Regions from separate parts of the Cohnella sp. GCM10020058 genome, predicted to be linked through region 2. Evidence: riboswitches for the same ligand, from Rfam matches in the RefSeq annotation. Region 2 holds a riboswitch; the other holds the start of a gene.
The links. A riboswitch is a leader RNA that binds a small molecule or an ion and turns the genes downstream of it on or off. The one in region 2 is predicted to bind glycine.

Region 1 (14,894 bases), on a different contig from region 2:
AACGGGGCGCCGAACGGAAGCTTAAAGCCGCTTCGATTCAGCTCGCCGGCTGCATAATGCGCCTTTTGCAAATTTAAATTCGCCGCGTCCTGCAGTCCTTGCTTGCCCATCGTCGAGAGATAGATGGAAGCGCACAGGGCGAGCAGCGCCTGGTTGGAGCATATGTTGGACGTTGCCTTCTCGCGGCGGATATGCTGCTCTCGGGCTTGCAGCGTCAGTACGAAGCCGCGCTTGCCGTCGATGTCGGTCGTCTGGCCTACGATGCGTCCAGGCATCCGGCGCATGAGCGGCTCGGCGACGGCGAAGAAGCCGCAGGTCGGTCCGCCGAGCGATTGCGAGATGCCGAGCGGCTGCGCGTCGCCGACGCAGATGTCCGCGCCGAGCTTGCCCGGCGTCTCGAGCAGGCCGAGCGCCATGGGATTGGCGCTGACGACAAACAGTCCCTTGACGCCGTGAATGATCGGCTCGATGGCGGCCAGGTCCTCGACGGCGCCGAAGAAGTTCGGCGATTGCACGAGTACGGCGGCCGTGTCGGCGGTGACGGCTTCGCGCAGCGCGTCCAGGTCGGTGACGCCGTCCGCGCAGCCGACCTCCGCGATGTCCAGATTGAGCCCGCGAGCCATCGTGCGGAGCGCTTCGCGCGCTTCCGGATGCACGGCGCGGGAGACGACCAGCTGCTTGCGCCTGGTGGCGCCGGCGGAGAGGGCGCCAGCCTCGGACAGCGCGGTGACGCCGTCATACATGCTCGCGTTGGCGACCTTCATGCCGGTCAGCTCGCAAATGTACGATTGAAATTCGAAGATGGCCTGCAGCTCGCCTTGGCTGATTTCCGGCTGATAGGGGGTATAGGCGGTATAAAATTCGGAGCGGGAGATCATGTGATTAATGACGACGGGGAGATGATGGTCGTAAATGCCGGCGCCGAGGAAGCTCTTGTATCGATCGGTATCGGCGTTGCGCCCGGCCAGATCCTTCAAATGCGCCAGCAGCGAGAACTCGTCGAGCGCGCCGGACATCGGCATCGTGCCGAGATAACGAATGGCCTCCGGAATGTCGCGGAAGAGCGCTTCGAGGGACGGGACGCCGATCGTCTCCAGCATGTCGGCCTGGTCCTGCTCGGTCATCGGGATGTATCGATGGAGATTAGGCATGGCGGTTCATCACTCCTTGGGCAGTCTTTTGTAAAAAGGGGTGCGGATCACTTCGGCTTTCAGCCGTTTGCCGCGAATCTCGACTTCGACCTCGGTGCCGATCGCGGCGAATGCTGCGTCGACCAGGGCAAGTCCCAGGCTGCGCTTCAGCGTCGGCGATTGCGTTCCCGATGTCACCTCGCCGATCCGCTTATCGCCGGAGAAGACGGAGTAGTGAGAGCGAGGGATGCCTCTGTCGATCATCTCGATGCCGACCAGCTTGCGGGGCAAGCCTTCATCCTTTTGTCTGACCAGCGCGTCCTTACCGATAAAGTCGTCTTTGTCCAGCTTGACGAAGAAGCCGACGCCGGCTTCGAGCGGCGTGATCGCTTCCGACAGCTCTTGCCCGTAGAGCGGGAGCCGCGCTTCCAAGCGAAGCGTATCGCGGGCGCCGAGTCCGGCAGGAACGAGTCCAAGCGGTTCCCCGGCAGCCATCAACACATGCCAGACGTCGCCTGCACGCTCGGCCGACACATAAATTTCAAACCCGTCCTCGCCGGTGTATCCCGTCCGGGAGATCAGAACGCCGACACCAGCCAGCAGCGTACCCTGCTTGAAGTTGAAGCCGGGGAGCGCCAGAACGTCCGGTTCCGCGCCGGCTGCCTGGAGAATCTCCGTAGCGCGAGGCCCCTGAAGCGCGAGCAGCGCGTAGTCGTCCGAAGCGTTCTCAAGCGACACGTCCCCGCACAGATGCGAGCGCATCCATTCGTAATCCTTGTCGATGTTGGCGGCGTTCACGACGGCCATGTAACGGTCCGCCGCGAGCCGGTAGACGAGCAAATCGTCCACGACGCCCCCGTCGGGGAAGCACATGAGCGTGTAATGCGCCTGGCCGTCCGTTAGTTTCGACACGTCGTTGGTCGTCACGCGTTGGAGGAAGTTCTCAGCGCCCCTGCCCGTGATGATGAATTCTCCCATATGGGACACATCGAACAGGCCGGCGTGCAAGCGTACCGCGTCATGCTCCTTTTGAATGCCGGAGAACTGCACGGGAAGATCCCAGCCGCCAAAATCGATGCAGCGGACGCCGGGATGACCGGCATAAATCGGGTAGAGAGGGGTTCTTTTCAATTCGGTCATCGTGGTTTTTCGCCTCCTCGATTGAAGCCATGATTAATATTTTAAAAGCCTCGGTCGGTATTGCCGGACGCAAAAAAGGACAGCCGCAAAAAGAAAGCGCGCCCCCAGCCGAAGCTGCCTGCGTCCTCTTTTCGCTCTGTCCTTTGTACCTGAGAGTTACCTTAGGTCCGAATCGGAACCAAGTTTCCCCGTGGGTGATCCCGCTGGATGCTGCGGAATGCTCTCCAGAGTCGCGTCCGGCAAAGGTCCTTTTGCCTGAGAGATTCTCCTCTTGCGAGGGTTACTCCTTCGGCGCCGCCTCCAAGTTCACGATGGGCGATCTCTCCCGTTGCCTTCATCCGCATTATGCTTTTGTCGTTACAGTCTATTCATACATGAGTCTGGGAGGAAGTGTCAACGTTAATTTGCATGGTATACTGGGGAAATCGAAAATCAGGGAGGGTCTCGACATGAGCGACAGCATGACTTTGGCGGATGCATTCAAAAACAGCAAGCATCCGGTCGTCGAACACGGCAAGCGGAACGTCCAGGTGTTATTGGACGCATTCGAAGGAATGGACGGGAACGCGAGCAGCGATATGTACGGAAAAGGGGAAATCATCGAGCGGTTTCAGGCGAAAATGGCCGCTTATCTGGGCAAGCCGGAGGCCGTCTTCTTTCCGAGCGGGACGATGGCGCAGCAGATTGCACTGCGGATTCACTGCGACGAGACGGGGAATCGAAAGGTTGCCTATCATCCGCTCAGTCATCTGGAGCTTTACGAGGAGGACGGCCTGAAGGAGCTGCACCGGATCGAAACCGTGCTGCTGGCCGATCAAGAGCGGCTTATCCGGCCGGAGGACGTCCGGTTGATCGGCGACGATGTCGCATGCCTGCTGCTTGAGCTGCCTCAGCGGGAGATCGGTGGTCAACTGCCTCCCTATGCGGATCTTGAGGAAATTTCCGCTTACTGCCGCAGCCGCGGCATAAGGCTGCATCTGGACGGCGCGCGCCTGTTCGAGATTTTGCCGCATTACGGGAAATCCGCTGCCGAGATCTGCGCGTTGTTCGACAGCGTTTACGTGTCGTTTTACAAAGGCCTGGGCGGCGTTGCCGGAGCGATATTGGCGGGAAATGCAGCGCTCACAGAGCGTTCGAAGATCTGGAAGCGGCGGCATGGCGGCGATCTGATCAGCCTGTATCCATACATAATCAGTTCGGATTATTACTTTGACCTGCGAATCGGCAAAATGGCACAGTATTATGAAGAAGCGAAGGCGCTGGCGGCAATGTACAACGATTGCGGGGATGCGATCCGAACGGTCCCGGCGGAGCCGGTGTCCAATATGTTCCACGTCCATGCGAATGTGCCGAAGGAAGCATTGGAATCGATCTTGGTCGGCGTATGCGAGGCGACGGGCGTCGGCTTGTCCGCTTGGGTCAAAGCGCTGGAGGAAGGAAGCAGCGCTTATGAGGTCAGCATCGGCGACCGTTATGCCGCGGTTCCGGAAGACCGGTTGCGCGAAGCGTTCGCCTTCCTCAGAGAAAAGCTGTCGGAGAACGGGTATCGGGCTTGAAGATCGCGCGCATCCTAACGCAGAGATGTCGTTCGTCTTAAAGCGAAGGAGACCGATATGCGCAAAAATGATCTCGAAGCGCTTCAAGCGCTGGAGCGCCATGCGACGCCATTTCTCGGGGCAGCCTACGCGGAAGCGCTCGTGGAGCGTGCCGGCGAAGCCAAATTCGTGCTGATCGGCGAGGCTTCGCACGGCACGTCCGAGTTTTACGCCGAGCGGGCGGAACTGTCCAAGCGGCTTATCGTCGAGAAAGGCTTTAAGTTCATTGCAGTCGAGGGCGATTGGCCTTCTTGTTATGTGCTGAACCGTTATGTGAAAGGCGACGAGGCAGCCGGCACGATCGCTGCGGAAGCCCTGCGCGACTTTGCGCGGTGGCCGACCTGGATGTGGGCCAACCGCGAGGTCGCGGCGTTCGCAGACTGGCTTCGCGTCTACAACGACGGCAAGGCCGAAGAGGACAAGGTCGGCTTCTACGGCATCGATCTGTACAGCTTGTGGGCGTCGATGGACGAGATCCTGCAGTACCTCGGGCAAAAGGACGATGCAGACCTGGAGTCGGCCAAGCGCGCCTTCGAATGCTTCGAACCGCACGGGCGGGAGGAGCATCGATACGGGATCGCGGCCAACTTTTATGGCGAGGGCTGCGAAGCGGAGGTCGTCGCGCTGCTGCGCAAGCTGCAGGACAAATGGCAGGCCGCGCGTCCGGGTGACCGCGAGGATGCGTTTGCCGCCGAGCTGAATGCGCTGGCGGTGAAAGGCGCGGAGGATTATTACCGGACGATGATCCGTCACGATGCGGAATCGTGGAACGTGCGCGACAGGCACATGATTGCGGCGCTCGAGCGGCTTATGGCTTTTCATGGACCGATGGCAAGGGCCATCGTCTGGGCGCACAATACACATATCGGCGACGCACGCGCGACTGACATGGCCGATGAAGGCATGGTAAATGTCGGACAGCTGCTGCGCGAGACCTACGGCGGCAAAGTTTACGCCGTGGGCTTCGGTACTTACGAAGGCACCGTCATCGCCGGACGCGGATGGGGCCGTCCTTTGGAGGAGATGAAGGTTCCCCCGGCCAAATCCGGGAGCCTCGAAGAGCTGCTTCACCGGATCGAGCCTGCCGACAAGCTGCTCATGCTCGACGATGCCGAGCAGGTACTGCGCGAGCGGTCGCTTGGTCACCGCGCGATCGGCGTCGTTTATCATCCGGAACACGAGCGCGGCAATTACGTGCCTACGACGCTTGCGGAACGGTACGACGCGTTTATATTTATGGACCGGACGTCCGCGCTTGCGCCGCTGGCCGTCGAGCCGGCCTTTTCATAATCCCGCAAGGAAAGCCTGTGACAGCGAGGATCGATAAGCTACGCATAAAGGAGCTGCATGTGCCAATGCGGTCTACGGAGTATATCGGCTGCTTTGCTGGCTCCAATAACCTGCATTTGTACATGTATTTTCTGCCGACCAAGCGAGCTTGATGCAATACCTGCAAATATGCAGGTAAATTCAAAGCACACGCCGGAAAACGGACTTGTGGAGGAAAATGGATGTAAATTTGCATCTTTTCTGCTCAAACGAGCAAGTATCGGCGAAAATAGATGTATATTGGCAGGAATTACGCAAAGATCGGCGCGGTGACGATAGGCCAACAATAGGAAGGCTCGCTGGATGAGCCTGCTTTGCAGGCATTGCGCAAAGAAGGGTGCGCCGATTGGCCGACCAATTGCAAGGCTCGCCGGATGAGCCAGCGATCTGCGTTCCGCGCGATAATCGCGTTTCGGATATCCGACAAAATCAAAAGAACCGCCGGGGCGAAACTCTCCCGGCGGCTTTTTTACGAGCAAAAAAGGTGACTGCCCCGAACGTCAACGGACTTGCTCGACCATCACTTCCATGCCCGCTTCGGTCATCTCGCGCAGGTGCTGCCCGGTTATCCGGCTGTCGGTGATAACCAGATCGATCTCGCCGGGCTCCGCGAACTGGACGAACGAATTTTTGCCGATCTTGGCGCTGTCGCACAGGAGCACGACCTGCGTCGCAATGCGGATCATCGTTCGCTTGACCTCGGCCTGGTTCATGTCCGGCGTCGTGCAGCCTTTGCGGGCGCTGAAGGCATTGGTGCCGAGGAATACCTTGTCTACGTTCAGCTCGGACAGCAGCTTGACGGCGAACGGACCGACGGTGCAGTGAAAATGCCGGCGCAGCATGCCCCCGATGACGACGACGGACACGTTGTCGAGTCGTTCAAGCAGCGAAGCGATCTCGATGTCGTTGACGATGACGGTCAGATTCTTTTTGTGTTGCAAATGGCCGCACATCTCTCTGGTCGTCAGACCTGCATCCAAAATGATGATATCGCCGTCTTCGACCAGCTCGGCGGCCTTTTTGGCGATCGCTTCCTTGAGGCTCAAGTCCTTGACCGTCTTGCCCTTGTTGTCAAGCTCGAAGCCGACCGGCGCGGCATCGCTGGGGATCGCGCCGCCATGCGTGCGCTTGATGAGGCCTCTTGCTTCGAGATCCCGCAGATCGCCCCGGATCGTAGCCGGCGACATTTTGAAGAAGGCGACAAGGTCGGGCACGAGCACCTTTCCGCGTTCCTGAACCATTCTGACAATGGCCGCCTGCCGCTCCTCGGCAAACATAACGTCCGAATTCCCCTCGCTCATGGTCATCTTCCTTTAAGGTTGAATGAATATCGCAAATTAGATCATCCGATCGCAAAAATGATCAATCGAGCACGCGAATCTTCTGAATTATACTATATAACAGCTAACGATTGTTGTTAGATCGTAAAAGGAAGCGGATTTTGAACGAAATCTTCTAATTCGATGGCAAACGACAACGGGGCGCATCTGAACGAAAATAACTTCTAACTTATTAAAGGTGGGTGAGCAGGGCTCATGCAGCAGAGAGATATCGGCGTATGCATTATCGGAGCGGGCAGAGCGGGCATGATCCACGCCGCCAACTTCCGGAAAAACGTGCCGTTCGCCAGACTCGTCGCCGTCGTCGACCCGAACCAAGAAACGGCCGGATCGGCGGCGAAGGAGCTTGGAATCGACCGGTACTATACGGACTACAGGCAAGCGCTATCGGATGCGGATATCGACGCCGTCGTCGTCGTGACGCCTACGATCTATCATCGCGATATTGTCGTGGCGTCTGCGCAGGCGGGCAAGCACGTGCTATGCGAAAAGCCGATGGCGATCAACGAGCGCGAATGCGACGAGATGATCGCGGCTTGCGAGGCGGCCGGCGTCACGCTGCAGGTCGCGTTTATGAGACGCTTCGACGAGAGCTTCGTCGAAGCCAAGCGCGCGATCGACGAAGGCGCGATCGGAGAAGTTGTGCTCGTCAAGTCACTGACGCGCGGACCAAGTCAGCCGATGCCCTGGATGTACGATCTTGCCAAGAGCAACGGCCCGCTTGCCGAGGTCAACAGCCACGACATCGACACGATCCGTTGGTTCTCGGGCTCGGAGGTGTCCGAGGTGTATGCGATCGGCGGCAACTACCGCAACCGGCATGTCTCGGCCGACTACCCGGACTTTTATGACAATGTCTCGCTCACCGCGCGCTTCGCGAGCGGCGCGCAGGCCAGCATCGACGGCGCGGTCGCCGTCCGGTACGGCTACGACAGCCGCGTGGAGATTCTCGGCACCGAAGGCGTCATCTTCCTCGGTCAGACGCACGAGAAGACGACGATCGTCGCGGGTCCGGACCGGCTGCTCCGCCGGCCGTTCATGAACAGCTGGCGGTCGCTGTTCAAGGAAGCCTATCTCGCCGAGGATACCGACTTCATCGCCGCGATTATGGAAGGCAGGCCGCCGCGCGTGACGGGACATGACGGCAAGATGGCCGTACGCGTCGTCGAGGCCGGCAACGCTTCGATCAAGACAGGCGCGCCGGTCAAGCTCTAAGGAGGAGAAGCGAATATGTTAGCGGCCAGATTGAACGGACCCGGCGACATTCGGCTCGTCGATGTGCCAAAGCCAGTTCTAACCGACCGGGAGATTCTCGTCAAGGTAAGGAGCGCGGGCATCTGCGGCACGGATATGCGGATGATCAAAAACGGCTTTCCGGGCATCTCGGAGGCGTCGCCGCGGACGCTGGGCCATGAGCTGAGCGGCGAGATCGCCGAGGTCGGCGCGCTTACGAGCGGCTATCGCGTCGGGATGCGCGTCGGTATCGCGCCCAATATGGGCTGCGGCATCTGCGGGGAATGCATCCGCGGCAACCAGCATCTGTGCGCAAGCTACGAGGCGCTCGGCGTCCAGACGGACGGCGGCTTCGCCGAGTACGTGCGCGTGCCGGAGCAGGCGCTGCGCTTCGGCAACGTCGTCGAGCTGCCGGCGCAGGTGACGTTCGACCATGCGGCCGTCAACGAGCCGCTGTCGTGCGTGTACAACGGGATCGAGCAGTGCCCGATCCGTGCCGGAGACGACGTGCTGATCATCGGCGCCGGTCCGATCGGCATCATGTATGCGCAGCTTGCCAAGATGTCGGGCGCAGGCAGGGTGTTCCTAAGCAATAGATCGACGGGCCGGCTGGAGCTGGCGCGCCGGATCGATCCTTCGTTTATTGCGCTGCCGGCCGAAGGGCTTAAGGAAACCTTGCTCGCGCAAACCGGCGGTCGCGGCGCGGACGTCATCGTGACAGCCAATCCGTCGCCCGAAGCGCAGCAGCTGGCGGTCGAGCTGGCGGCGATGGGCGGCCGGATCAACTTTTTCGGCGGCCTGCCCAAGGATAGCGTCCCCGTCAAGCTCGATACGAACGCCATTCACTACAAGCAGTTGTTGGTGACGGGCAGCACGAAGGCGAACAACGCGCATTTCCGCAAGACGCTGCAGTTCATCGCGAGCGGCATTCTCGATGTCGGCAAGCTCGTATCCGCGCGCTATGCGATCGATCGCTTCGACGAGGCGCTGGCGCACGCCGGCAGCTCGCAGGGCATCAAGACGGTCATCGCGTTCGATTAGAGGGGAGAGGGACCACTTGCCATCCGCCACATCCGACAATAGCCGCTCGAGCTTTGCGATCGCCGTCGACCTTGGCACGCAAGGAACCAAAGCCGCGCTTGTCGCGGAAGAAGGCCAGCTGCTGGGCAGCATGTTCGTCCCCTCGAACCTGATTCGCCCAGGGCCAGGACAGGTCGAGCAGGACCCGGACGAGATGTTCGGCGCGGTCGTCTCCGCCATCCGTTCGGTGATGGATCGAACGGGCGTCTCGCCCGCGCGCGTGGCTGCAGTCGGCATCGGCGGCCAGATGGCGGGCGTGCTCGGCGTCGACGAAGACTGGCATGCCGTGACGCCCTACGACTCCTGGCTCGACAGCCGCTGCGAAGCCGCGATGCCGCTCATCCGGGACTGGGGCGAGGATGCTTTTATCGGCATCACCGGCAGTCCGGTTACGTACGCGCACGGACCTAAAATTTTATGGTGGCGGCAGGAGCGGCCGGAAGTATATCGCGCCATCGCCAAGTTTATCGTGCCCAGCGCCTACGTCGCAGGCAGACTCGCAGGCTTGCGCGCACAGGAAGCCTTCATCGACCATACGCATCTTCACTTCACCGGCTTCGCCGACGTGCAGCGGATGGCCTGGTCGGACGAACTGCTGCGGGCGTTCGGCATCGACAGCGACAAGATGCCGGCCATCGTCCGGCCGTGGGACATCGTCGGCAGAATGACCGATCGTCATGCGGCCGAAACCGGGCTTCTGCCGGGCACGCCGATTGCGGCGGGCCTTGGCGATACGGCCGCGGCGACGCTCGGTGCGGGCATCGCGAGGCCGGGCCTGCTGTTCGACGTGGCGGGCACCGCGTCGGTGCTGTCCTGCTGTACGGCCGAATACCGGCCGGATACCGCGGGCAAGACGCTGATCTATGCCCGCTCGGCGCTGCCCGATCTGTGGACGCCGCTAGCTTACATCAACGGCGGCGGTCAGTGTCTGGCCTGGTTCAAGCGGTTGACCGGCATGGACTACGAAGAGCTCAATGCGCTCGCCGAGACGGTGGAGCCGGGCTGCGGCGGCCTGACGTTTATTCCGCATTTCGGCGGACGGGTCTGTCCCAACACGCCGACGCTGCGCGGCAGCTGGACCGGCCTTGCCTGGTCTCACGAGCGCGGCGCGATGTTCCGGGCGATCCTCGAGTCGGTCGCCTATGAGTACAAGCATTATCTCGGCACGCTTGAGCGGCTCGTCGGCCAAACGGCCTACGAAGCGGTCCATGTCGCCGGCGGCGGCGCGCGCAGCGCGCTGTTCAACCGGATCAAGGCGGATACGCTGGGCGTGCCGTACCGCCCGCTGCAAGCGGAGGATACGGCGTTGATCGGCGCTGCGCTTGTCGCGGGTCACGGCGTCGGTCTGTTCCCGGATCTGGCCGCGTCGGCCGAGCGCTTCGCGGCACCGGGCGAGGCGCTCGAGCCGGATTCGGTCAGGCATCGTCTGTATGCGGCTGCCGCAGGCCGGTATCGGCGGACGGTGGACGGCATGCAGGCGTTGTACGCGAGCCTGGAACCAACCGAGTGATCGGGCAATTTTCAGAACGATTTTTTATAACAAACATACCTGCAGACACCCCGGACCGCGAAGGGCGGGGATCAAGGAGAGGAGCACGAACTTATGAAGCTGCCGCCAAGCGCGGCGTCTCCGACGATGTACTTCGTCGGCGTGACGACCGGACAATCGTCCATTATGAAGCTGTTCCCGCTGTGGGCCGAGGCGCTCGGTCTCGGCGGACCGAAGATCGTCGGCATCGACATCGATATACATGCGGAGCCCGAGGTTTACCGGGACTGCGTACGTTTTATCAAAGAGGATCCGCTCTCCCTGGGCGCGCTTGTCACGACCCACAAGATCGACCTGTTCAACGCTGCGCGCGACCTGTTCGACTCGCTGGACCCCTACGCGACGACGTTCGAGGAGATCTCGTCGATCTCCAAATCCGGCGGCCGGCTCGCCGGACACGCCAAGGACCCGATCTCGAGCGGGCTGTCGCTTGAAGCGTTCGTACCGCCGGGGCATTGGAAAAGAACAGGCGGCCATGCGATGATCATGGGCGCCGGCGGCAGCGCGCTCGCGATCTGCAGCTACCTGACGGCGACGGAGCGCGGCGACGATGTGCCGGACACGATCGTAATCACGAACCGCAGTCCCGAGCGGCTTGAATCGGCGCGCCAACTGCTCGGCCGCATCGATACGCATGTGCGGTTCGAATTCAGGCTCTGTCCGGCGCCGGCGGACAATGACGCGGTGCTGGCCGATTTGCCGGCCGGATCGCTCGTCGTCAACGCGACGGGACTCGGCAAGGACCGCCCCGGGTCTCCGCTTACGGACGACGCGGCATTTCCCGAAGGCGGTCTCGTCTGGGAGCTGAACTACCGAGGCGCGCTCGACTTCATGCATCAAGCGATCCGCCAGCAGACGGCAAAAAGGCTTCATGTGGAGGACGGCTGGATCTATTTTATCCACGGCTGGACGCAGGTGATCTCTGAGGTGTTCCACGTTCCGATCGAGGGCGAGACGTTCGACCGCCTGGAGAAGATCGCGATGGAGCTGCGGGGTGGCAGCGAAACGAAAGGAGCCGCGCATCAATGACGCATACGCACTCGACCGGTACGAAGCTGGCCAATCCGTTAACCCCGTTTACGCTTTATTTCAGCCTGAATAACGGTCTGTCCGACGCTGCGCCTTCGCTGAAGCGCCATCTGTCCAAAATGAAAGGGATGTACGCGGACGACGAGGCGTTTAGCCGCCTGCTCGCGGACGGCGCGGACCCGCTTGCATACGAATTCCACGAGCTCGGCATTCCCGAATCCGACGGCAATCTGGCGTTCGGCACGAGCATCGTCTATCCGGGCAAGGTCGGCGACGAGTATTACATGACCAAGGGGCATTTCCACACGATCATTGACACGGCCGAAGTCTATTACTGTATCGGCGGCAAAGGGATCATGCTCATGGAAAATCCGGAAGGCGACTGGGACGTTCAGGAATTCGCGCCGGGAAAGGCGGTCTACGTACCGGGACGGTACGCACACCGCAGCATCAACACCGGGCATGAACCGCTCATTACGTTTTACGTCTTCCGCGCGGACGCCGGTCACGACTACGGCACGATCGAGACGAAGGGCTATCGCAAGATCGTCGTCGAACGCGACGGGCAGCCTGCCGTGCTCGACAATCCGAAGTGGAAATAAGGCGGGCGTCACGCAAAGGAGGGATTCGGTTATGGCATCGAAGCTGAAAATCGTCGTGACGCCGCGCTCGTTCGGCAGGTCGGACCCGGCGCCGATCGAGCTGCTCGCGTCGCAAGGGTACAACGTCGTATACAATCCGTATGGACGGATCCTTACGAAGGAGGAGATGAAGGGACTGCTCGCGGACGCGGACGGCGTCATTGTCGGCGTGGACCCGTTGGACCGCGAAGTGCTGGCGGAAGCGCCAGGACTCAAGATCATCTCCAAGTACGGCGTAGGTACGGACAACATCGATCTGAAGTACGCCGAGGAGCGGGGGATCAAGGTCACGCTGGCGGCGGGCTCCAATACGGAAGCGGTCGCGGACTATGCCTTTGCGCTGATGATGGCCGTCGCCAGAAGAGTGAACGTCATCGACCGGGCCTGCCGCGACGGTGTATGGAAGGCGGAAACGGCGATCGACATTCACGGCAAGACCCTCGGACTGCTGGGTCTCGGCGCGATCGGCAAGGCCGTTGCCCGCAGAGCCTCGGGGTTCGGGATGAAGGTGCTCGCGTACGATCTTTTCCGCGACGAGGCGACCGCGGCCGCATACGGTATTACTTATCGCGATTCGATCGGAGAGATTGTGCGCGAGGCGGACTTTATCAGCCTGCATCTGCCGCTAGACGACAAGACGGCGGGCATCATCGGCCGCGAGCAGTTTGAGATGATGAAGCCGACCGCTGTACTCGTGAATACGGCGCGCGGGGGGCTGATCGACGAGGCGGCGCTGCTCGAAGCGCTGCGCGCTGGACGGATCTGGGGCGCCGGCATCGACGTATTCGAAAAGGAGCCGCCTGACAATCCGGAGCTGCTCGCGCTTGGCAACCTGATCGCGGGCTCGCACTGTGCCGCGTCCACGCTTGGGGCCGTGACCAATATGGGAATTATCGCGACGCAAAATCTGATCAAGCACCTGGAGGTGTCCGTACCATGAAGCTCGGCATTCACGCTTATGCCTGGTGCTCCCAGTGGAGCAACGAGACGCTTGGCCTCATCGACCGCGTCAAGGGACTCGGTCTCGACTTCATCGAGATTCCGCTCATGACGTTGGACACGTTCGACGCCGCCGCCGTGAAGCGCAGGCTCGAAGACGCCGGACTCGACGCCGTAACGTCCACGGTACTGTTGCGAGGCACCGACATCACGAGCGCCGATCCCGCCGTTCGCGCTGCCGGGATTGCGTATTTGAAGGACTGCGTGCGCGCAACGGCCGCCATCGGCAAAACGAATCTGTCCGGCGTCGTTTATTCGCAGCACGTCAAGGAGACGAATGCCCGTCCGACCGAGCAGGAATGGGCTTGGGCGGCGGAGGGGCTGCGCGAGGCTGCGGTCTATGCACAGGAACACGGCGTGCAGATCGGCCTCGAGCCCGTCAACCGCTACGAGTCGAACCTGGTGAATACTTGCGGGCAGGCGCTGGCGCTAAAAGAGATGATCGGCGAGCCGAACATCAAGATCCATCTCGATACGTACCACATGAACATCGAGGAGAAAAGTTTCTACGCGGCGACGAAGGCGGCCGGCTCCGACCTGATTCACTATCATATTTGCGAAAACGACCGGGGCATTCCCGGCACGGGACTGGTCGACTGGGACGCGATCTTCCGCGCGCTATCCGAGATCGGGTATGCCGGGTATGCCGCCCTGGAGTCGTTTGTCGACGTGACGGACAATATGAACACCTGGGTATGGCGTCAGCTCGCGCCGAGCGGAGACGCGCTCGTCGAGGAGGGCGTTAGGTTCATCCGCGGGAAAATGGCGGAATACGGCCTGGTTTAAACAGGCGGGCCGGGAAAGCGTAAAAGTAATTACGATTGCCGCCAAACGCACTGGAAATTCGGTAAACGAGCTGCTAGCTATCACACGAGCATTCTAGCGTTCTAGCAAAAGAAAATAAAAGCATACGGGCATAGGAGCGGAGCATATGGCGGATTTGGCACACCGCTACGAGAGCGGCTTTCCGAGAATCGGCATCCGTCCGATCATCGATCGCCGCAAGCTCGTCAAGGCGGCAACCAAGGATATGACAATGGAGCTGGCGCAAGAAGCCGCAAGACTGCTCTCGACGCATTTGCGATACCCGGACGGCACGCCGGTCGAATGCGTCGTGAACGACGTCTGCATCTCCGGTCTCAAGGAAGCGGCGGCGTGCGCGGACAAGTTTGCAAAGGAGAACGTCGGCGTCCTGCTGACCGTCGCCTCGGGCTGGTGCTATCCGCTCGAGACGATGGAGACGGATGCGCGGCTGCCGCATGCGGTATGGGGCTTTAACGGCACGGAGCGTCCCGGCGCTGTCTATATGGGCGCGCTGCATGCGGCTCACAATCAGAAGGGGCTGCCGGTATTCAAAATCTACGGCCGGCACATCCAGGACATCGACGAGCGGACGATTCCGGAGGACGCAGCCGACAAGCTGCTGCGCTTCGCGCGCGCGGGACTCGCTGCTGCGCTGCTGCGAGGCAAGTCGTACTTGTCGATCGGCTCGGTGTCGATGGGCATCGCGGGCTGTATCGTCGACGACGATTTTTATCAGCGGTACCTCGGAATGAAAAACGGCTACGTGGATATGACGGAGGTGAGCCGCCGCATCGAGCGGGGCATCTACGACGAGGAAGAGTTCGGACGTGCGCTCGCATGGGTTAAGGAGAAATGCGTAGTCGGCGCGGATCCGAACCCTGAGTCGCTGATCATTCCTGATGCGCAGAAAGCGCAGAACTGGGAGACGGTCGTCAAAATGGCACTGATCGTCCGCGATCTGATGATCGGAAATCCGCGTCTAGCCGAGCGGGGCTACGAGGAAGAGGCGTACGGTTATAACGCGA
Region 2 (14,894 bases):
CGTCCAGCCGTCCATCGCCCAGAAGTTGTTCACGCCGATTTTGATCACCACATGCTTCGGCTTTAACTGGATCACGTCCGCATCGAATCTTCGCAACACGTGGCTGCTGATGTCTCCGCCGATGCCCCGATTCACGATGAACCGACCGGTGCGGCCGAAGTAGGCATTTAACTCCCACATATGCGTGATCGAGTCCCCGATAAATACAAAGTCAACCGGCACCTCGTGCGCGATCAAAATTTCGTTGCCGATGTCGAATTCTCCTCTGCGGCTATCCGCCGCCGCAGCCGTTGCAAAATAGCCCGGTTTAACTAGCTGTACGCGATTTGTCGACATGTTCCCTATCCTTTCACCACGGCTCCAGGCCATTATATTTCAGTTTAAACAGTGCTTCGGCAAAATAATAGTCTCCATAAATGGACGGTGCATCAACGCCAATATCGGCGGCGTAGTAACCGGTCGCATGCAGCAGCAGACCTTCTTCGTTCTCGTCCCATGCGCCGTAGTTTTCATGCAACGAACGAAGGATGCGCTCGGCTGCTTGCTTGTACGCGCCCCCTTCTTCTCCCGGTACCAGGGAGGCCAGATCCAGAAGTCCCGATGCGGCGATGGCCGCCGCAGAGGAATCTCTCGGCATGCCCTCCGCATCCGCAGGCAAACGAAAATCCCAAAAAGGCACCGAGTCCGCCGGTAAATGATCGATATAAAAGCGCGCCACACGCTTGGCTGCCAAAAGATACTTCTCCTTGCCCGTGTATGTATAGCTAAGCGCAAAACCGTACAACGCCCAAGCCGATCCCCTTGCCCACGCCGAACCCGCGGCATAGCCTTGTCCGGCCAGCGCTTCCTTCCGCTCGCCCGTTTCCGGATCGAAGCTGACGATGTGATGGACGGAGCCGTCTTCCTGAAAAAACGACCGAAGCACCGTATCCGCATGAATCTCGGCGATGTGCCGGTATCGCGGATCGGCGATTTCCTTGGAGGCCCAGTACAGGAGCGGCAGATTCATCATGCAGTCGATGATCGCCCAGCCGGTGTGATCCTCATCGCCCCAATTCGGCCAGGCGCGGATAAACCCGCCCGCCGGATTAAATCGGCCCGCCAACAGACTGGCGGCCATCAAGCCGTGGCGCTTGGCTTCCTCATCCTGCAGGAGCTTATATTGATTAATGCTGCTTAACCCAAACATAAAGCCGACATCGTGATGCAGAGCGTCGAACGCCCACAACGTCTTGCTAAGCTGCTGCTCGCATTGTACGGCCAGCTCCTTCATACGTTCATTTTGGGTGTCCCGATAGACCAACCATAGCAGCCCCGGCCAAAATCCTGCGACCCAATCATGCGCGGGACTTCTATTATAGCGGCCATTGACAGAGCCATTCGGGAATGACGCTCCGATGCTTGCACTCGTTCTGCCGATCTTGTCGACGACCTGCCGCCAGGCTTCTTCCGCCCAATTCGCCTTCACATTCATCTTGTTCCTTCCTTCTGCAGGTGGCTTGCCATTTATTTTGACATTCCCTAAATGCGAATGAAATGGCCGTGTTTCAAGGTTATGAACTTTACTTAACCATGTCAGCAAGCCTTATCCGCCATCCGAACACGACAAAGAGCCCCCGCTTCCTCGAAGCAGAGGCTCTCCCTTTACGCGATTTACACCAAACTGCCGCCCTTTTCCCGATACTTGAGAATGCCCTCGGACGCCCGGTAGGCGAGCGCGCCTACCGTATCGGTCGGATTGTAGCCCGAGTTGTGCGGGAAGGCGCTGGCGCCGACGACGAACACGTTCTCCGCGTCCCACATCTGCAAGTAAGTGTTGACCGCTGACGTGTCCGGTGTGGCGCCCATCACGACGCCGCCCGTATTGTGAGTAGACTGGTACGTCGTAATCTCGTAGGGGCCGAGTTCCTTGAGCTGGTCGATATGGCTCGCGCCCATCTCCTTCATGATCTCCGCGCACTTGCCCGACAAGTAGAGCGCAAGCTGGCGATCCTGCTCCTCGAAGTCGAACGTCAGCCGCACGAGCGGATCGCCGTACGCATCCTTGTATGTAGGATCGAGATCGAGGAAGTGATGGCGGAACGGCATGCACGATCCTTGCCCGCCGACGGACAGGAAGCGATTGGCGTATTTGACCGAGTTGGCCTTGAACTCCGCTCCCCAGGATGCGGTCCCTCCGGGCACGGGATTGTTGGCGATCGGGCGCATGCCGGTCTGGCTGATGCTGATCGAGCCCCCGTGGATAAACTTCAGGTCGGTGTGGTCGAAGTTGTCCCCGTTGTAATCGTCGAGCGACACGCCGAGCGAGCCCGCACCCGCGTAGGTATTGAACTGCTTGTCGTCGAAAAAGCCGGCCGCGTTGCCTTTTAGCACCTGGTACGCATAGTTGCGGCCGATTACGCCCGTCCCGCTCGCGGAATCGTACGGCTTGCCGAGTCCGGACATGAGCAGCAGCTTGACATTGTTGAACACGTAGCTGGTTACGACCACGATGTCGGCCGGCTGCACGAGCTCTTCGCCCGTTGTGACATCCGTATACATGACGCCCGTGGCCTTACCGCCTTGGTGAAGGATGCGGCGAACCTGCGAGTGCGTGCGAATCTCGAACTTGCCCGTCTTCAGCGCTACGGGAAGCACGGTGACGACCGGGTCCGCCTTCGCGCCGTACTCGCAGCCGAAGCGCTCGCAGAACGCGCAGTACTGGCACGCGGCGCGGGAGATGCCGTCCGGGTTCGTGTAGGCTTCCGACAAATTGGCCGACGGCATCATGTACGGGTGGAGCTTCAGCTTGGACGCCGCGTCGCTGAACATGCTGAGCGCGGGCGACTTCTTCATCGGCGGCGTCGGATAGTCGGCCGAACGCTTCCCTCCGAGCGGGTTGGGCTCCCCCGAGATGCCCGCGAGCTTCTCGAACTTGTCGTAATACGGTTCCATCTCGTCGTAGGTGAGGCCCCAGTCCTGAATCGTCATGCCGTCCGGAATCTTGTTCTTGCCGTACCGTTCGATCGTCTTGGAACGAATCTCGAAGTCGTACGGAAGGAAGCGGTAGGTCTGGCCGTTCCAGTGCACGCCGGCTCCGCCGAGCCCTTCGCCCAGCAGGAACGAGCCGTACGACCGCATGGGCAGCGCCCGGATTTTCTCCGTGCTTCGGAAAGTCACCGTATCCTTCGATAAATCCTGCATCAGCTCGTACCGCAGCCCGTAGCGCAGCTCGTCGTGGACCATAAAATAGTCCTCCGTCTTGCGCTCCTTGCCGCGCTCCAGGCCGACGACGTTCAGTCCGCTCTTCGTCAGCTCGGCGGCAATGATGCCGCCCGCCCAGCCGACGCCCACGATGACGACGTCCGTTTTCGGCAGCGTCTTGGCCATAATCGCTTCTGTCCTCTCCGCCTTAGTGGGCGCTTAGATGGTCTTGCAGGCTGCTCGGCGCGATGACCGCGAAGTCCTTGTCGATGATATCCGTGTAGCTCATCTGGTTGCCGGGGTAGCTTCGCATCTTCCAGCCGTTCATGTCCGCGTTGCCGCCGTAAAGCGGATCGCTGTACGCCCCTTCGAGCGTGCTGCTCCGCAGCATTTTGAAAAAACCGCTCGCCGAGATCGTCGTCAGCTTCGCTTCGTCGGACTCGAACGCCTTCAGCACCTCGTCCTGCTGCTCGGCCGCGAGCTCCGTAAAGCCCTTCGTAAATTTCGTCTGGCTGTAATTTTCCAATTCCCGCAGTCCGATCTCGAACATTTCCCGCCGCTTCAAGCGGCCCTGATAACCCTGCACTTTCTCCCCCGCGTAAAAGGGAGGCGACATGTATTCCCTGGAATTGAATCCCCACTCGCCCGCCAGCTGGTGGTCGATAAAAAACGGGACCCCGAGCGCCAGCGCGCCTGGACCGGCGTCGTCCGCGGGAAAAATCCGCTCCGTAGCCGCCGATACGATGCCGAGCTGCTCCTGCGTAAAGAACATGGGCGCGCGATTGTAGCTTTTGATGTCCGTCGCCGTGCCCTCGCCCGTTTCGGGAGCGGTCTCCGTTTTCTTAGACGGCCGGATCAGGCTACCGAGCGCCCCGCCCACGATAACGCCGCCGACCGCATAGCCGGCCTGGACGAGAAATTTCCGCCGGGAAGGCTGCTCGACCTTGTCGTGACCGGAGCCGCCCTTTTGATTCGGGTCAGCCATCCTTTCACCTCCATTGTTCGTTCCGGATTTTTCCCCCTTAGTTTTTTCCAAAATTAAGTCCTTATGCATTCCTTGCGGCTGGCTATGCTAACTTCAAACCAATCCAATATAAGGTGGAGATTCGCCATGGCAAACGCAATCGCAACTAAGCGCCGGATGCTCGCGATCGCTTGCGCCGCAAGCGTGCTGACGCTGGCCGCCTGCCAGAGCCACAGCTTGCGCGAGCAGTCGGTCAAGCAAGCGGCAGACGCGCAGCGCATCGTAGACGACCGGCTGAAGATGCACTCCGTGCAGCGTCCGCAGATTGCAGGGCAGCATGATCCGGCGGTTATCCCGAGCGTCGACCGGGAGAAGACGCGGACGACCAACCAATACGGCGCATCGGGACAAGGCATGGGCAGCGGCGTGCTGAGCCGGATCGGCAGCTCGGGGCTGCGCGGCCGGGGCACTTCCTCCGATCTTGAGGCCGAACTGGCCGGCGCCGGGCTGGCCGGCATTCGCGTGCTCGTCGCGAACGACGCCGTATTCCTCGCGGCCAAGGACCGGGGGCCGTCCGCTTCCGCCGCGGATCCCCTGCAGCGCAAGCTGCTGAGCGGCACCGGAGGCCTGTCCGGCAAAGGTCCGGAGCCCGGCCCGCACGGCGGCGTCGGCATCCGCTCCGTCGACACGGACAAGACGGATACGCTGGCCGCGGCCGAGCAATGGCTTAAAGATCGCGGCTACGGCGAGCGCATCGTCACCGTTGCCGGCCCGGAGGCCGTCGCGCTAATCGACCGCTTGCGGTCGCAGGGCGCGGACGGGACGTCCGGGAGCCACGATCAGGAGATCGCGCAGTTGATGAGGCTGGCTGGCGCGGCGAAGGATGGGAGGTAGTTCGGAGATATTCGAACGCAGATATATGAAAAAGCCGCCAGGAAGGATCGCCTGGCGGTTCTTTGGCGGTAGCAAATACAATCAGCGGATTAACCCCAACCGCCTGAATGCATTAAAGACTGCGCCACATTCTAGAGTGACGCCGGCAGCGATGCGCGATCGGACGATGCCTCTCCGTGAGCGCGATTCGCCTGCCGGAGGGGAACAGATAAATGCCTGCAAATTTACATCCTTTTCCTGTATGACAGACTTTGAACAATAAAAAGATGCGAATATGCAGGCTTTGATCTCTTCCCTTCGTGATTTTCGGGTTTCGCAGCTAAATAGATGCTGATTTGCAGGCATTTCCGCTTCCATTCGTCAAATCGGCTGAAAGCCTGCACGGATGCAGGCATTTATTTACCGTACCGCCGCTTTCTTGGGTTTCTCCCTCTAGGTTTTACTTTTACTTTTACTTTTACTTTTACTTTTACTTTTACTTTACTTGCCAACTCCTCGCCTCTAACCCTGCTACTGGTTTACAGAAGGCGATATTTTATCTCCGCATCATAAAGCTGGCTGTCCCGAGCTTACGGCTTCAGTCATTGATCTTCCGCGTAAAAGCCAAACTACTTGCTCGCGAGGAATGTCTCGTATTTCCCGGCATCCATCAGGCCCTTGACCGCCTCCGCAGGATCGCCATCCACCTCGACCTCGACGATCCAGCCTTCTCCGTAGGGGTCCGCATTAACCTTCTCCGGCGCAGTCAGCAGATCCTCGTTCACGCGCACGACTTTGCCGTCCACGGGGCTGAAAAGATCCGACACCGTCTTGACCGATTCGATCGTCCCCATCGGCTGGTTTGCCGCGAGTTCGTCTCCTACGCCGGGCAGCTCGACAAAGACGATGTCCCCGAGCAAGCTCTGCGCGTAATCAGTGATGCCGACACGTATGACGCTCGCCGTCGCCTCCGCCCACTCATGCTCCTCGGTGTAGCCCAATCCCGCCTTGATCTCGCTCATCTTCGTCATCCTCTCGTGTGTGGTCGCACCGCTGCCTGCCGCAATAAGCGCCGAACGGCAAAAAAGGACAGAGCAACGGCATGCTGCCGTATGCTCTGTCCCGGGTACCTGAGAGATTAGACGAGGCGTTCGCTCCGCCCTTACCCCTTTGGTGGCTGTTCGCTCTCTCCAGAGGCGCGTCGGATGGCGGTACTTTTACCTGAAAGTTTGGTCCTGCCGGCGGGCTTGCCGCGGACTTGCCCCTTCGGTGCCGCGCCTGTCGGCGCAGTCTCTCCCTGCCATCTTCATCCGCAATATTCGTTTGACACGGATAGCTTAATTCACGCAGGGAATAGATGTCAATCTATTTGAAGCAACCGGCGTCACGAGACGCATTCCCGCGGATTCGGCGTCTAAAATTAAAAACGTTCCTGACGCCGATAGCAGCGATCTGCCTTCGAGTCCGGAACCTATGTTTAGGCATGCTCCCGCTACTCGAACTCTCCTTCTCCGACATCTGCCGCCGCGCCGCCCCTGACTTCCTGCCGGTACTCCGACGGCGTGCTGCCCGCTTTCTTGCGGAACACCTGCGAGAAGTGACGTACGTCCGGATAGCCGACCCGCTCGGCGATATCGCCGATCTTCAGCTCGGAGCCGCCAAGCAGCTCCATCGCGCGCGCGATCCGCAGGTTGGTAACGTACTCCTTGAAGCCCGTCCCCGCCTTCTGTTTGAACAGCTGGCTGAAGTAGACCGGGTTTAGGTAAACGATGGACGCCACTTTCTCCAGTCCGATCTCCTCGCCGAAATGCGTATGGATGTACTGTACCGCGACCTCGATCGCCTTTTCCCCGCCGCTCGCGTAGTGATCGTACACCTGCGCGGACGATGCGCTGCGCATGCGCCGCACCTCGCCGGGCACGGCCGCCAGATCGTCGATCCGCCCCGAATGCAGCACCTGGAAGGGCGTTTTCAAGTAACGCTTCAGATGAGTGCGGAGCTTGTCGACGAGCAGGCCGAGCCCAGCTTCCTCCCGCAGCGTCACGAGTCCAAGCAGACTATGCGCGTCGATGCTCGCGACGAAGCCTTTGCCCGCGGAGTCCATCAGCTCGGTCAGCACATTTTCCACGATGAAATGCTCCAACTTTGTGTCCGCGTCGCTATCCAGACGGACCATGAGCAAATTGAAGTACGGGTGGCTCTCGGTAAACGGCGCGATATCGATGCCGCCCAGATCGAGCCCGGACGCCCAACGCGCGAATACGCCTTCCCGGAGGAACCGCAGATTGCGCTTCATCAGGTCTGCTTCCTTGTTGCGCTCGCTCTCCTCCGCGATCTCGCGCGCGAGCTCGTCGATCAGTCCGACGAGCGACTCCTTGCCGATCGGCTTCAGCATATAATCCCTGGCGCCGAGCCGCACGGCCTCCTGCGCGTATGCGAATTCGGAATGCGCCGAGATGACGACCCACTTCACATGCGGCTGCTTGCGCCGGGAGAACGCCATCAGCTCGAGCCCCGTCATGCCCGGCATCAGCACGTCGGTCAGCACCAAGTCGACATGCTTTGTCCGCAGCGCTTCAACGGCTTCCTCCGGATTCCCGGCGAGCAGAACGCGATGCTCGGGGAACCCGCGGGAGATCGTCCGCTCGATGCCGCTGCGGATGACTTCTTCATCGTCGACGACGAGAATATTCATCGGGAATCCCCCTCTTCTGCGGGTTTCGGAAACGAAACCGTAATCTTCGTGCCGCGCTCGCGTTCGCTCTCGATCCGAAGTCCGAACCCGTCCCCGTACATCAGTGCAATGCGGCGATGCACGTTCGCAAGACCGATGCCCCGGCGTCCGGCGGGATCCTCCTGCCGGCCCGGCGACACGGCTGCCTCCTCCAGCGATCGCCGAATGCGGAGCAGCGTCTCCTCGTCCATGCCGACGCCGTTGTCCTCGACGACGATGACGAGCGCGTCCTCCGTCTCCTCCGAGCGGATCCGGAGCGAGCCTTCTCGGCTCAGCGGCTCAAGCCCGTACTTTACGGCGTTCTCCACGATCGGCTGCAGGATCATCTTCGGCACCTGAGCGCCGAGCCAGCGCTCTTCCACCTCGATCTCGGTATTCACGCGCCCGCCTAGCCTCGTCTCAATGATGGTCAGATAATGGCGCAGCTGCTCGAGCTCGAGGCGGAGCGGCGCACGCGAAGCTTCCTCCCAGTCGCTGCTATACCGGAAGATCCGGGATAGTGCCAGGATCAGGCGCCCCAGCCGATCGTTCTCCCGCTCGTCGAGCATCCAGTAGATCATGTCGAGCGTGTTAAACAAAAAGTGCGGGTTGACCTGGGATTGCAGCGCCTGCAGCTGAGCGTTTTTCTCGCTGATCGACAACAGCTTCTCCCGCTCGATCAAGTTGTCCATCTGATAGACCATTCGGTTAAACGAGCCGACGAGCACGTTAAGCTCCTGATAGGAATGGACACGGACCCGCCCCTGAAAGTTCCCTAGCTCAACCTGCTTCATCTGCTGGATCAGCCGCTTGAACGGCGAGGAGAACGAGCGCGACACGAGCGTCGCGAGCGCCGTCGCCGCGACGACGAGCAGGATGACGACCGTGAGCAGGAACCGCTGCGTCTGCTTCAGCTCCAGCTTCAGGTCGCGCTTCGGCGTCACCCCGATGACCGTCCAGTCCGCCGTGCCGATCCGGGCCGCCGTCAGCAGTGCGTCCTTGCGGTCGCGCACGGCGACCTCGCCTTTCTTCAGCGTGCCCGGCCAATCCGCGGGCAATGCCTCCGCCCCCTCCTCGCCGGAACCATCCACCTCCGGCCTCGTCCGGACGATGACGTTCCCGGCCGAATCGCGAATGACGACGCTGCTGCCCGGACCGATGCTGGCGTTGGAGAGCGCCGAGAGGATCGGGTCCTCCTCGGTCTCGATCAGCACGTAGCCGACCGACTTCATCGTGCTGAGCTCGAACAGCTGGCGGCCGAACGCGAACACCGGGCTGTCGATGCCGCCGCTCATCGGGGCCTGCGGGTATACGCCCAGCCAGCGCATATCCCCCTTGGACTTTTGCAGCTCGGCATACCAGTCGGTCGACTTGTAATCCCGCGTCGAAGATCCGATCGAGCGGTCGAAGCTGTATACCTTGCCCTGGCTTGAGATGACATGGATCCCGACGATATCGCTCCGCGAATAGAAGATGGCGCCCAGGATATCGGTGATCTGGCGTTCCCGGTTGACCGAGCTGACCTCCGGAGAGCCCGCGGGCGTCTTCTGCTGCAGCAGCTGCATCAGCTCGTTGTTGCTGTTGAGCGATTTGGTGACGCTGTCATAACCTTTGAGCATGAGCTCGAACAGGCCGACCGTTTGCGATATGTTTTTTTTCGCGATCACGCCGACCTTGTCCCTGATCTGCTCGGTCGCCCGCTGATAGTAGACGAGACTGACGATTAGCAGAAGCCCGAGCATGCTGAACAAGAAGATCAGGAACAGTCGGCCGTGGATGGATTGGAATCGTCTCATTCCCTCATCTTATCCCTTAACCGCGCCCGCTACCATGCCTTTCGTTATTTTCTCGGCCAGCAGGAAGTAGACGAGAATGACGGGCAGCGCCCCCAGCACGAGAAACGCGCCGATCGCCCCGTAGTTGACCGAATACTGGCTGACGAAGCTGTACACGCCGAACGGCAGCGTCTTCAGCGCTTCTTTGGAGATGAACGTGGCGGCGAGAATATACTCGTTCCACACGTTGATGAACGTCAGGATGCATACGGTCATGATCGGCGGCACCGATACGGGCAGAATGATGCTGCGGAAAATACGCAGTACGTTCGCCCCGTCCATGATAGCCGACTCCTCGATCTCGTGTGGAATCGTGCGCAGAAAGCCGCTCATGATGAAGACGGCGATCGGAATCTGGAACGCGATATAGGGCAGGATCATCGCCCAGCGCGTGTTCAGGACGTGGATGTTTTTGAAAATCAGCATGAGCGGCAGCAGCGTGCTTTGCAGCGGAATCATCAGGCCCATCAGGAAGATCAGCATGACGACGTTGCCGTATTTCCAGCGGAAACGCGTGATCGCGAACGCCGCCAGCGACGCGAGCAGGATGACGCATGCCATCGTAATGGAAGTCACGATTACGCTATTCAGCAGGTAGTGCCAATAGCGGCCGCCCGCGAGCGCGTTTGAGTAGTTGCTCCATTGTAAGGAAGCCGGCAGGGCGAAGAAGCTGCCCGACAGAATCTCTTCGTTGGTCTTGACCGAATAGATGAGCAGCCACAGCAGCGGGTAGAGTTGCGTGACGAGCAGGACGCCGAAAAAGCCGAACACAATCGTCTTTTTCACGGAAAACCCGCGCTTGCGGGTCTGAACGGCGGGCTCCCGGACGGCGATGCTGGCGGATGGGCTCATGGGGTTGCGCCCCCTTTCCTATTTTCGCGGCATTGTCGGCATTAGTTGTAGCGCTTCTCAATGCGATTGAAGAGCAGGTTGATGATGACCGTTGCAGCCAGGCACACGACGACGAGGAAGCAGGCGATGGCGCTGCCGTAGCCGTACTTTTGCGACAGAATCGAGATGTTGTACATGTGGCTCGCCAGCACGTCCGTCGCATGCGCCGGTCCGCCGGCCGTCGTGACCATGATGAGGTCGAACGACTGCAGCGAGCCGATGAACGAGAGCACGACGGAGATTTTAAAGATCGGCACGATCATCGGCAGCGTAATATATCGGTCGGCCTTGAAGCCCTCGGCCCCGTCGATCTTGGCGGCTTCGTAGATATCGGCCGGAATGTTCTGTATCCCGGTGAACTGAATGAGAATGTGGTACCCCAGATACTGCCACAGCCCAATCACGATAATGGCGTAAATCGCCACCTTCGGCTCCGACAGCCAGGCGTGCGTCCAGGAACCGAGTCCCAGCTTGATGAGAATCTGATTGATCATGCCGCCCTGCGAAGCAGGATTGTAGATGGTTTTCCACAGCTGGCCGATGACGGCGACGGACAAAATGACGGGCATAAAATAGCTCGATACGAGAAAATTAGGCCTGCGGACGAAGCGGCTGATCAGGATGGCGACGAACAGCGCGAGCGGCAACTGCACCAGCATGGAGAAGCCGGCCAGCATGAACGTCCGCCTGACGGACGGCCAGAACACCGAATCGTTCGTGAACATGCGGTGGAAGTTGTCGAGACCGACGTGCTTGGCGACGCCGATGCCGTTCCAGTTGAGGGTGGCGTTGTAGAAGGACACGATAATCGGCGCGAATACGAGGCCGACGTATAGCAGCAGACAGGGCAGCACGAACGCCGCGATCGTCCAGCGGGATACCTTCAGTACATTCAAGGCTGACGCCTCCTTCAGCGGCTGTGGCGATAAGGATACGGAGGGCGGCGCGCCGAGTCTGGCGTCCCCCTCCGTACCGTACGTTCAAGGCCGATTATTCTTTGTTGTCTTCGTAAGCCTGCTGGTGCTCCTTGGCGACCGCCGCGGCATCCTTTTTCGCAACGAACAGGTTTTGAATGCTGGACAGATGGGCTTGGGACGTGGCCGGGTTCATCGTGTTGTCGAAGGAGATGTCTCCGCCCTGGACGTCCTTGAACATCGCGAGCACTTCCATCGCCATGTCGGAGTAGCCGGCCGCCTTGTAGTCGCCGTCCACCTTTTGCGCGACGCCGACGGCGCCCTTGACCGCGAACGCTTCCTTCGGATAGTTCAGCATGAAGTAGTTCAGGAAGTCGAGCGTCTCCGGCAGGTGCTTGCTGTTCTTGGATACCGCGAACGCGCTGCCCGGGGCCAGCATGAACTGGTTCGGATCGCCCTTGCCGCCGACCGTCGGGAACTTGAACACGCCTACGTTGCCGTCTTTGTTCGCGTCGGACACCTCGATGCCGCCGGTCGCCCAGCTGCCCATGAAGTACATGGCGGCTTTGCCCGTCTTGAACAGGTTCTCGCCGGCGTTGTAATCGAAGCTCGTCGCGCCTTCCTGGAAGGCGCCCGCTTGCACGAGCTGCTCGAACGCGTCGACCGCGCCCGTGAATGCCGGATCTTCGAACGTCTTCTTGCCGTCGACGATGTCTTGCAGGAAGCCAGGGCCGCCGTTCGTGCGAAGCAGCACGTTCATGAACAGGAACGAACCGGTCCAGGTGTCCTTCTCGCCGATCGCCATCGGCTGGATGCCTTTTTCCTTCAGCTTCTTCACGTCGGCGACGAGATCTTCGAACGTCGTCGGCGGCGCGTCGATGCCGGCTTGCTTGAACAGCGCCTTATTATAGTAGAGCAGCGCGATGTTGTTGCCGTCGGGCAGCGCGTAAAGGTTGCCGTCAAAGGTGTAATAGTCCAGGATGCCGGATTGGAACGTGTCCTTCAGGCCGTTTTGCTCGACCATCTCGTTGAGCGGCGCGAACAGGCCGGCGTCGACGTAAGGCTTCATCTGCGCGGACGGGTTGACGATCGTGATGTCCGGCACTTCGTTGGAAGCGGCTTGCGTCTTCAGCTTCTGCTTCTGCTGGTCGGTGTTCAGCGAGTCGAGCTCGATATGGACGTTCGGATGGTCGGTCTCGTACTGCTTCACGATCTTGTGCAGCATGTTGTACTTCGGATCGGTCGGGTCCGGATAAATGTTCTGGAAGGTAATCGTTACTTTTTCGCCGCTGGCGGCGCTGGAGGAGGCAGGCGCGCTGGCCGAGGCCGAGGCGGACGTGGAGGCCGAAGCCGATGGGGAGGCCGCCGCGTCGCCGCCGTTGTTGCCGTTATTAGAAGAACCGCAGGCTGCCAGGCTGACGGCGAGGAAGCCCGCCATCGCGGTGCCAGCCACTTTTTTGCCGGTCGTAATCATGTTCAAATCCCCCTTGACTTGGTATAGCCTCATTATGCTCGGAGGTGTAATCGCATACAATGCGTATACTTAGGAGTCCATGTTTGTTTTCTTAATATGGCTTGAAAATGATTTGCGAAACATCGGACTACGCGCACCGCTGCAGCCGCAATTTTTGCGCTTGCTGTCGGTCGCTGTTTATGTAACGTTGCCCTTCTCGCTTTGCAGCAGACCCGCCCCACATTTCGCCGCGATAACCGCGCTTTCGTCGCTTACAGACGGCCGCCGTCTTTGTAGCGTTGCTTTTCTTGCTTGCAGCACCTACTTTTCGCCCGCTCGCCGCTGTAGCGTTGCTTTCATCGCTTGCAGCAACCTGCCCCGCGGCACCGCACGCAACCTCCGCGCAGCACAAAAAGTCTCCCGCCCCGCTACCCGTGGTTCGGGAGACTCCTTTGCGCATAACTATAACCGTCTTCGCACCGGAATCCAGATCTCGCTCCGATAGTCCGGCTTGCTCGTGTCCTGGCCCTCGTTCCACAGCAGCTCGGGGCCCGGCGCCAGCTCGTAGCTCGAGGACGGAAACCATTCGGCGTAGATGCGGCTCCAGACGGACTGCAGCGCGGACGGAAACGCGCCGACCGCCTCGAATACGGCCCATTCCGAAGCGGCGACCTCCAGCGCGGTCAGGTGCGCCGGACATGCCTGCGCCGTCGCAGCGCCGATGTACTGGTCGACCTCGCCGCCGTCCTTCCTGCCCTCCGAAAAGTTCGCCGAAGCGCTGATCAACCCCGCCGGCTCGACATCGGACAGCGCCTTCAGCTCCGCGATCAAATCCGGCGTCAGACGGCTCCAAAGCTCGGCGATGTGCGGGTTAACGCCCTCGTAAATCAGGGGCACCCGCTTCATCATGCCGACGATGCGAAACGCTTCCTTTTCCACCAAACGATACTTCATCTCGTCGCCTCCCTCGATCGTCAGTCGGAAGGTCATGCGCGGATAAGCCTTGAGCGGCCGGCCGAGCCGGCGCGCCTCGGAGGGCGCCAGACCGTGCATCGCCTGAAAGGCGCGGGCGAACGAATCCGCCGTGCCATAGCCGTACTTCACGGCGATATCGATGATCCTGGCCTCGCTGCCGATCAGTTCAAAGGCCGCCAAAGTCAGGCGTCTGCGCCTCACGTACTCCGTCAGCGTCACGCCCGCGAGCGATGCGAACATGCGCCGAAAATGATGCTCGCCGCAGCAAGCCCGCCGCGCAGCTTCCCCGATATCAGGTGCCGCTTCGTCCGCGAGATGCGCCTCCAGATACGCCAGCCCGTCGTTTAACCGGTCAAGTCCGTTCATGCGGCACGACCTCCCTTCGCCTTCAAGCTTAGCAAGACCGGCGCGGTGAGGTCCGACAATTCCGGTGCAGATTCGGACGGATGGCGACGCGATGTGGTCCGGCAACTACCTTTTATACCTTCGCAATCTTGGCCGGATTGTTGATTTTGTAAGGAATCGGGTGCTTCGCCAGCTTCTTGGCGACGACCTTCGCCTCGAAAGTAAGCTTGTCTCCCACCTCGAGCTCAAGCTTCTTCAGCGTGGCGCTATGGCTCGACCATGCCTCGCCCAGCTCCGTCTCCGTGTCGGCGATCGCGACCGACTCGTAGATGATAACCTCGTCGTCATTGTCCGCAAAGTGATTGGGTACGGTCGTGAATTCCTTGACGGTCGCCGTCAGCTTGATCTTTTCCTCGGGAAGCTGCACTTTCTTCGACCGCGCCGCCCCGGCCTTCGCCTTGGCCGGCGCCGCGGAAGCCGCAGGTGCCTCATCCCCCGATGCTACGAACGAAGCGAACGCGTCCGCCGCCGAACGATCGTCCTCTGCCGCCGGAGCCGCCTCGCCCGGACGAACCTCCGCCGCAGGGCTCGCCGTGACAGCAGGCGGTTCAGCCCCCGTCTCCTCGCGCTCGGCTCCCGCTTCCTCCGACTCCGCGACGCTCGCATAGCGCTGGCCGAAGTTCGCCGCTTGCATTTCTTTCAAATACGAGGGGTGAATGCAGTGCTTCTGCTTGTTCGGAAGCTCAAT

Region 1: linked by a shared signal. The riboswitch ahead of gcvT (glycine cleavage system aminomethyltransferase GcvT) and the one ahead of gcvH (glycine cleavage system protein GcvH) in region 2 are both predicted to bind glycine.

Annotation. Positions count from the first base shown of each region.
Region 1 is NZ_JBHUJV010000013.1:36,106-50,999, reverse strand. Features, by position in the region: gene gcvPA (aminomethyl-transferring glycine dehydrogenase subunit GcvPA) at 1-1,151, opposite strand, end outside; gene gcvT (glycine cleavage system aminomethyltransferase GcvT) at 1,161-2,270, opposite strand; glycine riboswitch at 2,405-2,500, opposite strand; glycine riboswitch at 2,504-2,608, opposite strand; gene ACFSR7_RS21715 (threonine aldolase family protein) at 2,720-3,826, shown strand; gene ACFSR7_RS21710 (erythromycin esterase family protein) at 3,884-5,155, shown strand; gene ACFSR7_RS21705 (hypothetical protein) at 5,194-5,673, opposite strand; gene ACFSR7_RS21700 (DeoR/GlpR family DNA-binding transcription regulator) at 5,695-6,495, opposite strand; gene ACFSR7_RS21695 (Gfo/Idh/MocA family oxidoreductase) at 6,730-7,749, shown strand; gene ACFSR7_RS21690 (alcohol dehydrogenase catalytic domain-containing protein) at 7,765-8,808, shown strand; gene ACFSR7_RS21685 (xylulokinase) at 8,825-10,357, shown strand; gene ACFSR7_RS21680 (shikimate dehydrogenase family protein) at 10,451-11,425, shown strand; gene ACFSR7_RS21675 (glucose-6-phosphate isomerase family protein) at 11,422-12,027, shown strand; gene ACFSR7_RS21670 (phosphoglycerate dehydrogenase) at 12,059-13,006, shown strand; gene ACFSR7_RS21665 (sugar phosphate isomerase/epimerase family protein) at 13,003-13,851, shown strand; gene ACFSR7_RS21660 (L-fucose isomerase) at 13,997-14,894, shown strand, end outside.
Region 2 is NZ_JBHUJV010000008.1:194,136-209,029, reverse strand. Features, by position in the region: gene ACFSR7_RS13410 (GDSL-type esterase/lipase family protein) at 1-336, opposite strand, end outside; gene ACFSR7_RS13405 (glycoside hydrolase family 88 protein) at 350-1,474, opposite strand; gene ACFSR7_RS13400 (GMC family oxidoreductase) at 1,654-3,369, opposite strand; gene ACFSR7_RS13395 (gluconate 2-dehydrogenase subunit 3 family protein) at 3,392-4,168, opposite strand; gene ACFSR7_RS13390 (hypothetical protein) at 4,295-5,041, shown strand; gene gcvH (glycine cleavage system protein GcvH) at 5,650-6,042, opposite strand; glycine riboswitch at 6,136-6,216, opposite strand; glycine riboswitch at 6,220-6,330, opposite strand; gene ACFSR7_RS13380 (response regulator) at 6,513-7,715, opposite strand; gene ACFSR7_RS13375 (cache domain-containing sensor histidine kinase) at 7,712-9,529, opposite strand; gene ACFSR7_RS13370 (carbohydrate ABC transporter permease) at 9,539-10,420, opposite strand; gene ACFSR7_RS13365 (carbohydrate ABC transporter permease) at 10,462-11,355, opposite strand; gene ACFSR7_RS13360 (extracellular solute-binding protein) at 11,450-12,847, opposite strand; gene ACFSR7_RS13355 (AraC family transcriptional regulator) at 13,289-14,167, opposite strand; gene ACFSR7_RS13350 (hypothetical protein) at 14,280-14,894, opposite strand, start outside.